2 linked regions of the Megalodesulfovibrio gigas DSM 1382 = ATCC 19364 genome follow. The protein of the gene in region 1 interacts with the protein of each later gene in a pairwise test. Links are inferred from orthologs where the notes say so. Each region holds a gene or a part of one and is shown on either strand. Other genes may lie near its edges.

Region 1 (7,688 bases):
CACCGGCACACCATACAGAGCCTCGCATGGATACCGACAAGAAACTGCATATTCTGGCCGAACGCCTGCGCTACATCCAGGACATCCTCGGCCATCGTGAGAACGATCACTCCCGTCTGCTGGCCAGCGAGCTGGCGGAAATCCAGACCCTGGAAAAAAACTGGACCCAGGAACGCAGGATCAAGGCCCTGGAGACCCTGGAAGAGCTCTTCGACTTTGCCGAAAAGCAGCTCGAACAGGAACTTACGCCCATGGATCGCGTGCGCATCGTGCGCCATTCACAGCGTATCTGCCTCAAGGACATCCTGGAAAACGTCTACGACAACTATACGGAAATCGGCGGGCAGGACGAATACTCCATCGACCCGTCCATCGTCATCGCCCGGGCGTACATCACCCGCCGCTCCCGCGGCAAGGCGGTGCATCAGCCGGTCATGGTCATCGGGCAGGAAAAGGGCCACGGCCAGGAGTTCCGCAACGGCGGCTCGGTCAAGCCCTGGGGCAATGCCAAGGCCCTGCATTACATGAAGGTGGCGGAGACGGAAAACATCCCCATCCATACCTATGTCTTCACCCCCGGGGCCTATCCCATTGAGGATTATCCCGGCGCGGCGCAGCAGATTGCCAAGAACCTGTACGAAATGTCGGCCCTCAAGGTGCCGGTGGTGGCCATCTTCTCCGAAGGCGGCTCCGGCGGGGCCGAGGCCATCGCCCTGGCAGACATGCGGCTCATGCTCTCCCACGGCTACTATTCGGTCATCTCGCCCGAAGGCGCGGCCGCCATCGAGGGCCGCCTGCGTCAGGGGCAGCGGGCCACGCCGGAACTCATTGAGGCCTGCGCCAAGAATCTCAAGATCACCGCCGAAGACAACGTGCGCTTCGGCTACATTGATCGCATCATCCAGGAACCCCCGCTGGGTGCGCGGCCCGAGCACTTTGACTTCTTCAAGCTGCTGCGCCAGGAAGTGGTGGCCGCCACGGACGAAGTATTCCTCAAGTTCAAGGGCATCAAGTTCTTCCGGGCCATGGGCGTGCGCCGCATGGAACGTCGTCGCAAGCAGGGCGCCTACACCACGGAAAACTTCTACGTGCGCTGGGGCCTGAACTCCACGGCCAAGGAAGATCTCCTGGCCCGACGCTACGCCCGCCACGCCCGCATGAGCCGCTGGGCCTCCCGGGATACGCGGCCCGGCAAGGAAAAGTTCCTGGCCGGCCTGCACGATGTGGGCTGGAGCGTCTATTCCTTCTTCAAATACGACTTCCTGCGCAAGCACCAGAAAGTGGTGGTCCACGCTCTGGAAGAAGTGGGCGCGGAAGCCCAGTATGTGGTGGGCAAACTGCTCGCCCCCTGGCGGGCCGTGCGCAGCATGTTCAATGCCAAGCCGACCCTGAACCACGGCAAGGCCAAGGAGCTGACCGAGCTTTCCTACTGGGAAGACCCGGCCGCCGGCAGCGGCTGGCGCTGGGTGAGCCCCAGGGCCAAGGAAGACCGGGCCATCACCTGCCCTAACGCCGTCACCCATGGCTGTCTGGATCTCTGGGCCCCGGACCTCTTCGGCGACCACGCCGGCGTGTGCAGCTACTGCGGGCATCATTTCTCCATGGAGCCGCACTGGTTCGTCAACAATATCTGCGATCCGGGCTCGGTGTATGAGTTCAACGCGGAAATCGAGGCCGGCAATCCCCTGGCCTATCCGGACCTGGATAAAAAGCTGGATGAAGCCAAAAAGCGCACAGGCATGAAGAGCGCCTGCCGCACCTTCGAGGCCCGCATCGACAACACCCGCGTGGTGGTGGCCATGCTCACCGGCACCTTCCGCGGCGGATCCGTAGGCGCGGCCGAGGGCGAGAAGTTCTTCCAGGCCGCCGAGCGCGCCTTGAAGAAGCGCTTCCCCTTCATCGCCTACGTGCACGGCACGGCCGGCATCCGCATTCAGGAAGGCACCAACGGCGTCATCCAGATGCCGCGCTGCACCATGGCCGTGCGCCGCTACATCGACGCCGGCGGGCTCTACATGGTCATCTACGACACCAATTCCTACGCCGGTCCGGTGGCCAGCTTCCTGGGCTGCTCGCCGTATCAGTTCAGCGTGCGCTCGGCCAACATCGGCTTTGCCGGGCCCGGCGTCATCAAGGAGACCACCGGGGTGGATATTCCGCCGGACTACCATCGCGCCTATCGCGCCCTCTCCCGCGGGCACATCCAGGGCATCTGGGACCGCCGGGAACTGCGCGCCAACTGCATCCAGGCCCTGCTCACCATGGGCGGCCGCAACGTCTATTACCGCTAGGAGGAAAGGACCATGCTCGACGTCACCGCCCTCCTGGAAGAGATCAAGGCCTCTCCCTTTGAGGAAGTGGACATCCTGGCCCCGCACACCGGCGTGGTCAGCTTCCCGGATATCGCCCCCGGCGCCAAGGTGCACGGCCCTCGCGGCACCTGGAAGGAAGTGCCCGGCACCACGCTGGCAACCCTGGAGCGCGAGCGCAACCCCAAGCCCATTGTGGCGCCGCAAACCGGAGATCTGGTCTGGCTGGCCACGGACATGGCCGGCACCTTTGTGGAGGCTGGCACGCCCATCGCCCGCATCCGGCACTATCTGTCCAAGGAAGAAGTGCAGCAGATCATCCTCAAGCAGGCCCTGCACCTGTTCCGCGCGCCAGACCGGGCCAAGTACTACTTCACGCCCGAGGTGGACCTGAAGATCAAGGCCTCGGGCCCGCGTTCGGTCACCGTGTACGAAGGGCTGGAGCTGTTCATCATGTCCCGCATGAAACGCGAGGCCCCGGTGAGCTACCAGGGGCCCGAAGGCGTCATTTATGCGGTGTACTTTCAGCACAACCAGAATGTGGACGCCGGCGAGCCCCTGGTGGGCGTGTGCCCGCCGGAGCAGCTGACCCTCATCGAAGATGTGGTGGTCCGGGTGCAGACCGAGTGGCAGGAGCAGGGCTGATGGGCCGGCACCTGCAGGTTATCGTCTCGGCGTACACGTATCGGCCTGAGGACATTGAAAAGGTCTGGCCGAGGCTGCATCACCTGGCCTGGGGCACTGTGCCCACCGCCGGGCCCCAGCCCAAGAAAGGCGTGCTGGAGCTGGTGGAAGCCCTTGACGATGCCCTGAACTTTGGCAACCATCCCAAGGATGTGAAGGCCGCACTGGAGCGCAAGCTGGCCGTGGCCAAGAGCCGCAAACGCAGCCTGGAGAATGCCCTGGCCGACTGGAAGCCCGGCGAGGCCAACGCCTTGTCCGATCAACTGGAAGACGTGCTGGCCGAGCTGGAAGCCCTGGCGCCGCCGGTGGTTGACTAACGTCGCTGCCTTCATCGATCGTCATCACTACAAGGAGTATCCCATGGCGCCCACCCTCAATAAGGTCATGCTCATCGGCCGCCTGGGCCGTGATCCCGAACTGCGCTACACCAACAGCGGCAAGCCCGTGGCCAATTTCTCCATCGCCACGGATGAATCGTACAACGACCGGGACGGCAACCGCGTGGACAAGGCGGAGTGGCACGATATCGTCGTCTGGGATCGTTCCGGCGAGAACTGCGCCAATTACCTGCGCAAGGGCTCCCTGGTGTACGTGGAAGGCCGCCTGCAGACCCGCAAATGGCAGGACCAGCAGGGCAATCCCCGCAAGTCCACGGAGGTGGTGGCCGACCGCGTCCAGTTCCTCGATTCCAAGGGCTCGCGCGAGGCCTATGACGGCCCCGAGGCCCCTGCCGGGTATGGCGACGAAGGCGAGTTCCCGCCGCCTCCTGGCCAGCGCACCGGCAACAGGCCGCAGCAGGGTGGCTACCAGCAGGGCGGAGCCGGGCGGCAGCAGCCTCGTCCCCAGCCGGCTGGCCAGCAGCCCCCGCGCCGTCCCCAGGCTGCGCCCCAGCAGCGTCAGGACGAGGACCTCGGCCCGGCCTTCCCGTCGGAGGCCAGCAGCATGGACGACATGCCGTTTTAACGGAACCATCCCGGCCCGGGGGCTTTTGCTCTCGGGCCATTTGCTATGGGGTGAACGGGGCGTCCCGCTGCCGCGGCCGAGCCGCCAAGGACTGCCCCTGCGTTGTCTTGCCTGTCGGAGCGATTCATGACCGCCATTCCCGCCTGTGTCGCCGCCCCCCGCGTGCTGCTCATCGAACCCACTTCCCGCTGCAACCTTGCCTGCGGCATGTGCCCGCGGCAGACGCCCGGCTGCGTGATGACCGATGGCGATCTTGCCTTCGAGACGTTGGCCGCCCTGGAAACCGTGCTGCCCGGGGTGGAGCGCGTCAGCCTGGCCGGCCTGGGCGAGCCGCTGTTGCATCCTCAGATTGTTGAGATCGTCGCCTGGCTGCGCGCCCGGCTGCCTGCCACGGCCCGCATCGGCCTGCAGACCAACGGCCTGTTGGTGACACAGGCCCTTGCCGATCGCCTGGCCGCCGCCGGCCTGGATCAGCTCTGCCTCTCCGTGGATGCCCTGGAGACTGCCCCGAACCAGCCCCTGCATGGCGGGTCCTTTCTGCCGGCCATCGAAAGCGCCTTTGCCTGCTTCCGCGAGGCCCGCACCCGTGCCGGCCGGCCGCTGGAGTTGGGGGTGGAATGCGTGCTCATGCGCAGCAACCGCCGCGCGTTGCCGGGACTGCTGGACTGGGCCGCCGGTCAGGGCGCAAATTTCGTGCTGGTGAGCCACCTGCTGCCACCGGCGCCGCAGTGGGCCGGGGAGTCCCTGTCCAACCCCAACGCCGCCGCGGCCGTGGCCCTGTTCCGGCAGGCCGAGGCCGAGACCAGGAGGCAGGGGCTCAACATTCAGGACATCCTGAAGCTGCAGTTGCGGTTCCGGCTGACCATGACCGGGGAGGAGCGCCGGCTGCAAGTCGTGGAAGCGGCCCTGCGCGAGGAAGCCTGCCAGCAGGGCGTACCCATCAATCTCAAGTCCCTGGTGGCATGGGCGGCGGACGAGGCCATGCAGGAACTGCCGGACCTCTTTGCCGTGGCGCGCCAGCAGGCTGCCCGGCACGGCCTGCGGCTGCATCTGCCCTCGCTGGCTGCGGCGGATGTGCGCGAGTGTCCCTTCCTGGCGCGGAACATCGCCTGCCTGGATGCGCACGGCAATGTCGCGCCCTGTCATTTCCTCTGGCATACGCACGTGACGGCAGAGCAGGGCCGGCCCAAGCGCATTGCGGCGACCTTTCTGGGACGATTGGGCGCGGCAGACGCGCCAGCCATGGACGCCCTCTGGAACGCGTCCTCCTCCCGGGCCTTTCGCGCCGAGGCCCAGGCCAGCGCCTCCCCGCGCTGCTACGATTGCGCCGCCTCGCCCTGCAGCGAGCTTATCCAGGCCGCCTACGGCGATGCCTGCGACTGTCTGGGCGGCGGCGTGCCGTGCGGTCACTGTCCCTGGCCCCTGGGGCTGGTGTCCTGCCTGGGGACCGAAGGACCGCCCACTGTTGCCGCCAGTGATGCCCAGGTGGCGGCATGACCGCTGCGGTGCGTGTGCTCGGCATCGATCCTGGCAGCCGCGTGGCCGGCTATGCCGTGGTGGAAGAGCGCTCGGGCAAGGCCTGTCTGGTGGAGGCCGGCACCCTGCGGCCGGATCCCTCCCTGCCCATGGCCCATCGTCTGGCGCGCCTGTATCGCGGCGTGGCGGATCTCATCGACCGGCACGCCCCGCACGAGGCGGCCATGGAGGAAATCTTCACGGCCAAGAATGCCGCCTCGGCGTTGGTCCTGGGGCAGGCCCGTGGGGCCATCCTGGCCGCCTGCGGCGTGCTGGGACTGCCGGTGACGGGCTATGAGCCGTCGGTGGTCAAAAAGACCCTGGTGGGCACAGGACGGGCGGATAAGGAGCAGGTGGCCTTCATGGTCCGCCGCATCCTCGCCGCCACGGAGGGCGCCTACGCCATGGACGCCACGGACGCCATGGCCGTGGCGGTCTGCCACTTGAACCATCGCCGCTTCGCCCGCCTGACCGCCACAGCAGAGACCACAGCGAAGCGCGGACGAGGGAGGGCCATGACGCCATGATTGCGTTCCTGCACGGCACCGTCACGTACTGCGACGAGGAATCCTGCGTGCTGCTCACCCCCGGTGGCGTGGGCTATGAGCTGACGTGTCCCATCCCGGTCCTGGCCAGCCTCAGGCAGGGCCAGGAGGCGTCGCTGCACGTGCAGACCATCGTGCGCGAAGACGCCATAGAGCTTTTCGGTTTCCAGGATCGGGACACCCGGGACTGCTTCGCTCTGCTTATCTCCATCGCCCGCCTGGGGCCCAAGACGGCCGTGAACATCCTGTCCGTCTTCACCCCCGAGGACCTGCACCGCGTGGTCCTGGAGCAGGATGCCAGCGCCCTGACGGTGGTGTCCGGCATCGGCAAGAAAAGCGCGGAGCACATTTTTTTCGAGCTGTCATACAAGCTCAAGGCTCCGGCCGGCCGCAAGGGCAAGACGCCCGGCGCTTCGCCTGTTTTGGCTGGAAAATCAATGGTCTATAGAGATGCATTGACGGGCCTGACCAACCTGGGATACGTGGAGGACGAGATCCGCCCGCACCTGGACGCCGTGCTCAAGGACGAGCCGGATCTGGACGTCTCCGCCGCCCTGCGCGCCGTGCTCAAACGGCTCATGAAGAAGTAGCCCATGGAACTTGCCTGCCCAGACGATCACATCCGCCCGCAACGGCTTGGGGATTTCATCGGCCAGGAGGAGCTTCGGGCCAACCTTGCCGTGTATCTCCAGGCCGCCCGCGAACGGGGTCAGGCCATGGACCATACCTTGTTCTATGGCAATCCCGGCCTGGGCAAGACCACCCTGGCGCGCATCATGGCCTCCGAGCTGGGCGTGAACCTGGTGTGCACCTCCGGCCCGGTGCTGGAACGCGGCGGCGACCTGGCCGCCATCCTGACCAATCTGGCCCGCAACGACATCCTCTTTGTGGACGAAATCCATCGCATGCCCGCGGCCGTAGAGGAAATACTCTATCCGGCCATGGAGGATTTCAGCCTCGATCTGATCATCGGGCAGGGACCCGCCGCGCGCACGGTGAAGATCGATCTGGAGCCTTTCACCCTGGTGGGGGCCACCACGCGCCTGGGGCTGCTCACCTCGCCCCTCAGGGACCGCTTCGGCGCGCTGCTGCGCCTGGAATTCTACAGCCCGGAGGAGCTGGCGCGCATCGTCCACCGGGCGTCGCGCATCCTGCAGACCACCGTGGACGAGGACGGCGCCCTGGAGATCGGCCGGCGCTCCCGCGGCACCCCGCGCATCGCCAACCGCCTGTTGCGGCGCGTGCGGGACTTTGCCGCCGTGCAGGGCAAAGACGTCATCAGCAAGGATGTCGCCAGCCAGGCCCTGGAACGCATGGACGTGGACGAACACGGCCTGGACCAGATGGACCGCAAGCTCCTGGAGGTGCTCATCCACCACTATGGCGGCGGGCCGGCAGGCGTGAAGACGCTGGCCGTGGCCGTGGGGGAAGAAGTGCGGACCATCGAAGACATCTATGAACCGTTTCTCATTCAGCGCGGCTTCCTGAAGCGCACCCCGCGCGGCCGCGTGGCCACCGCGCGGGCCTACAAGCACCTTGGCCTGTTGATGGGAGTTTGACATGCCCTGCGCCCAACGCCGGGTCCGGCTTCTGGCCGTGACGCCGGATGCGTTGTCGTTGATCTATGCCGCCTTCCGCCAATGCTATCATACCGGCTTCGTGGGCGAGATGT
Region 2 (5,743 bases), 3.3 Mb from region 1 along the record:
CGGGCGCCATGGTCCGGCCGGCCTCCTCCTTGAGCTGACGGATAAAGTGCGCGGCGCCGTCCAGCTCCGGCCGGGCGATGAGGGCCTGCAGCATGTCGTCCGGCGTGGTGCGCAGGGCATCCAGCACCGGGGCGAAGACCTTCTTGTATGCCGCGCCAAAGCGGGCAAAGCCGGCCTGGGCCTGCTTGTAGGCCTCATTCAGGCTGTCCGCCGCGGTCAGGCAGCCCAGGTAGGAGGCCATGTGCGAATAGTCCGCCAGCACGGCCTCGTCCAGCAGCAGAAATTCCACCCAGGCATCCAGGGTGCCCTGTGACACCGGCGCAAGCGCCTCGGCCAGGGTGTTCAGGCGGTCCAGATCGGCCTGCAGAGTGGCCAGATGGGCGCGGTATTCGGGGCCGTCGAAGGTCGGGAAGTACGAGCCGAGGTCCCAACGGGGCGTGTGCGACATGGGAAGACTCCAAAAAGCAAGTGGGTGATTCCGGTTCCGCGTCAGGCCTTGTGTGGGCGGCGGCGGCACCGGGCAGTGCGCCAGGAGGGCGCGCGAGGGGGGATTATCCCTATTGTGCTTCGTGCATCCCCTCTCACATCATGTCCAGGGGGTCGAGATCCAGGGTCAGGCGCAGGGTGTCGTCCTGCAGGGGTTTGAGGGCGGCGAACACGGCGCGCAGGCGGCTCCAGTCCTCGCCCTTGAACAGCAGATGAAAACGTTTGCGGCCCTGAAGCATGGGCAGGGGCGCAGGCGCAGGGCCCATGACCTGGACGCCGTGCTCGCGGCCGGCCTCGCGGGAACGGCCGGCCAGGGCGGCCAGGGCGGCGGCGTGGCCCTCCCATTCCGCGGGAAAGCTGACCCGCACCAGCCCCAGCTTGACAAAGGGCGGATAGCGCCACTTCTTGCGCCGGGCGAGTTCCTCCTCGAAGAACCCCTGGTAGTCGTGCGTCTTGAGATGCTCGAAACAGTAGTGCGAGGCATCCCGCGTCTGGATGGCCACACGGCCGGGCTTGTCGCCCCGGCCGGCCCGGCCCGAGACCTGCATCAGCAGCTGAAACGTGCGTTCCGCGGCGCGAAAATCCGGCAGGTTCAGGCCCATGTCCGCATCGGCCACCACCACCTGGGTCACGTCGGGGAAGTCGTGCCCCTTGGAAAGCATCTGCGTCCCCACCAGCACCTGGGCTTCCTTGCGGGCAAAGGCGGACAGGATCTCTTCCAGCCGGCCGGGGCGGCGGGCGGCGTCGCGATCCAGACGCAGCACCGTGGTATCGCGCCCCAGGTGCCGGGTCAGAACCTCCTCCATGCGCTGGGTGCCTTCGCCCAGGGGCAGAAACGAGATGCCGCCGCACTGCGGACACAGGCAGGGCCAGGGCACGCCCTCGCCGCAATAGTGGCACAGCATGCGCTCGCGGCCCTTGTGGTAGGTGAGGCCGATCTGACACTGCGGGCAGCGCAGCACGTGGCCGCAGTCCTGGCAGTACATGGCCGGGGCGTACCCGCGCCGGTTAAGCAGGATGATGGCCTGCTCGCCGCGGCGGACAGTCTCCTCCACCATGGCCATGGTCTGGGGGGCCAGGAGCTGATCGAAGGACGACAGGCCCTTGATGTCCACAAATTCGATGGCCGGCAGCTGCGCCCCGCCATGCCGCCGGGTGAGGCCGGCCATGGGCAACGCCCCGGTTTGCGCGGCGTGGAAGGACTTGATGTCCGGCGTGGCCGAGCCCAGCAACAGCAGCGCGCCAAAGCGCCGGGCCATGACATAGCCCAGTTCCTTGGCCTGATACGGCAGGCGCTCCTCCTGCTTGAAGGAGGCGTCGTGCTCTTCATCCAGGACAATCAGCCCCAGGTCGTGCAGGGGCAGAAACAGGGCCGAGCGCGCGCCCACCACGATCACCGGCGCGTCGCCCTCCCCTCTGCCGGCCAGCTTGCGGAACTGCGCCTCGCGGCGGGCCGGGGTCTGGGACCCGTGGTGGAAGATGAGTTCCGCCTCGGGAAAGGCCTGGGCCGCGGCGCTGCGCAGGTTGCAGGCCAGGGCGATTTCCGGCGCCAGCAGCACCACGGACCGCCCGGCCCGCAGGCACTCCCGGGCCAGGGCCAGATACACCGTGGTCTTGCCGCTGCCGGTGACGCCATACAGCAGCCGCGTCTCGCCCTGCCAACGGTGCAGGGCTTCCGAAAGGGAAGCCAGGGCCGCGGCCTGCTCCTCGTTCAGGGTCGGCGGCGGCGGCGCACCGGCCAGCACGCAGGCGGGATCCATCTCCTCCTCCTGCTGGCCGGGCGGCACCAGCCCCTGTCGCACCAGCCCCACATCCACCAGCCGGCGCAGGCTCTCGCGCACGCCGTCGCCCAGGGCGGCCAGCAGCACCGGCACAGGAACCGGGCCGTGCTCCCAGAGGTATTCAAGAATTTTGAGCTGATTGACTGCCGCCGGCCGCACCGGCCAGGGCGGATCCTGGGAGAGCCAGCAGAACTGCGTTTCGCGGAAGGCGGCCTCGGGCTGCATGGCCCCGGCCTCCCAGGCCCTGGACAGGGTCTGGCGCAGGGCGGCATCGGCCGCGGCCACGTCCCGGATGCGGAGGCTGCGCAGTTTCGGGATGCCTTGCAGACGATAGCGGATGTCCGCCACCTTGAGCCCGGCCGGCAGCACACTGGCCAGCACCTGCCCCAGCAGCATGCCCTGGCGCAGGGCCAGTTGGCGCAGCACATCCAGATGCGCCGCAGAAAACAGGGGGACGCGTTCCAGGGGCCAGGCCACCGGCTTGAGGGCGATGCCTTCGGGCGGCGTCAATGCAGTGCCGGCCGCGGTGTCCCAGCCGGCGTCCTGGGGCAGGAGCACGGCGGCACGGACGGTGTTGCCCAACGGCACCGCCACCCGCATGCCGGGGAGAAACCCGGCAGCGGGGGGCGTGTCTGGAATACGATAGTGATAGGCGAGAAATGGCGGCGAAAGCAGAGCCGCGCGCTGGGCATTCACCTGGAGAGGCTCCGGAGGACTCGCCACCCGGTCATCTGCAGGTAAGCAGGTCCTTGAGGCGATGGATCAGATCGTCGCGCAAGGATTCATCCTGCAAGGCAAAGTAGATGTTGGCGGTGAGATAGTCGCACCAGTCGCCAGCATCAAAGCGGGTGCCCCGCATGCGCACGGCCAGCAGGCGGCCCTTGTGGGCCATGGCCTGCAGGGCGTCCGTCAGCTGAATTTCCCCGCCATGGCCCGGCTTGACGGCCTCCAGATGCTCGAAAATCTCCGGTGTGAGCACGTACCGACCCACAACAGCCATGCGGGAGGGGGCGTCCTTGAGCTTGGGCTTTTCCACCATGTCCCGCACCTTGAACAGGCCGGGGGAGAACTCGTCACCCTTGATGATGCCGTACCGGCTGACCTTTTCCGGCGGCACTTCCATGACGCCGATGACGGGCAGGCGCTCGGACTTGGCCACCTCGATAAGCTGCTTGATGCCCGGCTCGGGGCTGAACATCATGTCGTCCCCCACCATGATGGCGAAGGGATCGTTCTTGACCACTTCCTTGGCGCACAGCACAGCATGGCCCAGGCCAAGCTGCAGCTTCTGGCGCACGGAAATGATGTTCACCATCTCCGCAACAGCACGAACTTCCTTAAGAATTTCCGTCTTGCCCGCGCGTTGCAGCACTTCTTCCAAAGAGAAGTTGTAGTCGAAGTGGTCCTCGATGATCTTCTTGTTCTGGTTGTTGATGAAGATCACGTCCGTGCAGCCCGAAAGCATGGCCTCTTCCACCACATACTGGACCACGGGCTTTTTGTAGATAGGCAGCATCTCTTTGGGGATGTTTTTGGTCGCAGGCAGAGACCTGGTTCCCCATCCCGCAACAGGTATGACCACCTTCTTAATCTCCATGATCCATACTCCCTGGGTCGTTCTTTAGTTGCCTTCTTGGTGCATCTTCATGGCCATGCAACGCCGCGGCGTTGTTGCCCACCCAGGCCGGCAGCAGGCAAGATTATGCTTCAATCATTACCAGTTCTGCATGCCATGGCAAGGGGTTTATTTCAAATGAGCGACCACTGCCTGCGCCAGATACTGGGCCAGCTCCTCCACCAGATCCCGGTGTTCCCCTTCCACCATCACCCGGGCCACGGCTTCGGTGCCGGAATACCGCAGCAGTACGCGTCCCTTGTCTCCCAGCTTGGCTTCTGCCGCGGCCACGGCCTCCAGCAGGCCCGGGCACTGGGCAAAGGGAATTTTGCGCTCCACGTGCACATTGAGCAGGACCTGCGGGAACGGCTCAATGAGGTGGGCCAGTTCGGAAAGCGGGCGCTGCTGTTCCTGCATGATGCGCAGCAGCTGCAGGGCGGCCAAGGTCCCATCGCCTGTGGTGGTGTGATTGAGGAAGATGAGGTGCCCGCTCTGCTCGCCGCCAAAGACGGCGCCTTCGCGCTTCATGGCTTCCACCACGTGCCGGTCCCCCACGGGGGTGCGCACCAGCGTGCCGCCGCGTTCCTTCATGAACACTTCCAGGGCCATGTTGCTCATGACCGTGGCCACCAGCTTGTTGCCGGGGAGCTGGCCCCGGTCCATCATGTCCTGGGCCACCATGGCCATGATCTGGTCCCCATCGAGGATGCGGCCGTTTTCGTCCACCACAATCAGGCGGTCGGCGTCGCCATCCAGGGCAATGCCCAGGTGCGCGCCTTCCTCCCGCACGCAGGCGGCCACCATGTCCGGATACAGGGATCCGCACTGGCGGTTGATGTTCAGGCCGTCCGGCTTGTTGCCCATGCGGATGACCTGGGCGCCCAGTTCTTCCAGAATGAGGGGGGCCACCTTGTAGGCAGCGCCGTTGGCGCAATCCACCACCACCTTGAGCCCGTCCAGAGTCAGATCGCCGGGGATGGTGTTTTTGACGAAGACGTTGTAGCGGCCCTCGGCGTCATCCACCTTGTAGGCGCGGCCCACGTCTTCCGGCGCGGGGTACTTCCAGCGGTGGTCCTCGTTGAGGACCATGGCGGTGATGGCTTCCTCGGCCTCGTCCGGCAGCTTGAAGCCTTCCTTGTCAAAGAACTTGATGCCGTTGTCCATAAACGGATTATGTGACGCGGAGATGACCACGCCAATATCCGCGCGCATGCTGCGCGTCAAAAAGGAGATGGCCGGGGTGGGCATGGGGCCGACAAGGAACACATCCATGCCCGAGGCGCACAACCCCGAGGCCAGCGCGAACTCGAACACATAGCCGGAGAGCCGCGTATCCTTGCCGATGACGGCGCGATGCTTTTTGGACCCGTTGCGGAAGTAGGTTCCTGCGGCCAGGCCCAGGCGCATGGCCACTTCGGGGACCATGGGATAGATGTTCACCTGGCCGCGCAGGCCGTCTGTTCCGAAAAGTTTCGCGTTCATGACCCAAAAAATCCTTGTTGCGAGGGGGTTACGGTCGCGCCGGAGGCGGCGCGGTGTGGTTGCCATTTACAAGAGGCTCGGCGGGGGTGCCGGTCAGCACCAACTCCACGGCCTCGGGCTGGGTATCCAACACCCGCACCTCGGCCGGCAGATTCAGGCGATACGCCAGGGAATGGCTGCCGGGCTGGGCATCGCGCCCCACCTGCACCTGCGCGATGATCGCCTTCAGCCAGTCCTTGTCCCGGACCATGGAGACCGGCGCTTCCACCGTGAGCAGCACCCGTTGCGGCTTGACTGTGGCCTGCAACGGCGATGTATTGGTGATGCTGACTGGTGCGGAAAACTGCAGCGTGGCCCGTCGTTCCGCAAAGAGCAGCCG

Evidence for each region.
Region 2: the proteins of DGI_RS15885 (region 1) and priA interact in binary tests that used the Escherichia coli proteins (3 or more experiments, as listed by UniProt). The link is inferred for Megalodesulfovibrio gigas DSM 1382 = ATCC 19364 from one-to-one orthologs.

Annotation. Positions count from the first base shown.
Region 1 is NC_022444.1:3,602,756-3,610,443, forward strand. The notes cover bases 2,190-5,154. They hold DGI_RS15885 (single-stranded DNA-binding protein), read left to right. Parts: upstream 2,190-3,353; coding sequence 3,354-3,956; downstream 3,957-5,154. Other genes in these bases: DGI_RS15870 (carboxyl transferase domain-containing protein), read left to right, coding at 2,190-2,291; DGI_RS15875 (hypothetical protein), read left to right, coding at 2,304-2,954; DGI_RS15880 (hypothetical protein), read left to right, coding at 2,954-3,310; DGI_RS15890 (radical SAM protein), read left to right, coding at 4,083-5,154. Outside these bases: more of DGI_RS15870, read left to right, coding at 27-2,189; more of DGI_RS15890, read left to right, coding at 5,155-5,453; crossover junction endodeoxyribonuclease RuvC, read left to right, coding at 5,450-5,998; Holliday junction branch migration protein RuvA, read left to right, coding at 5,995-6,606; Holliday junction branch migration DNA helicase RuvB, read left to right, coding at 6,610-7,575; thyX (FAD-dependent thymidylate synthase), read left to right, coding at 7,577-7,688. UniProt on the Escherichia coli protein: Plays an important role in DNA replication, recombination and repair. Binds to ssDNA and to an array of partner proteins to recruit them to their sites of action during DNA metabolism. Acts as a sliding platform that migrates on DNA via reptation.
Region 2 is NC_022444.1:325,061-330,803, forward strand. The notes cover bases 273-3,333. They hold priA (replication restart helicase PriA), read right to left. Parts: upstream 2,964-3,333; coding sequence 582-2,963; downstream 273-581. Other genes in these bases: DGI_RS01390 (M3 family oligoendopeptidase), read right to left, coding at 273-448; galU (UTP--glucose-1-phosphate uridylyltransferase GalU), read right to left, coding at 2,995-3,333. In the rest of the region: more of DGI_RS01390, read right to left, coding at 1-272; more of galU, read right to left, coding at 3,334-3,864; glmM (phosphoglucosamine mutase), read right to left, coding at 4,012-5,364; DGI_RS01410 (CdaR family protein), read right to left, coding at 5,393-5,743.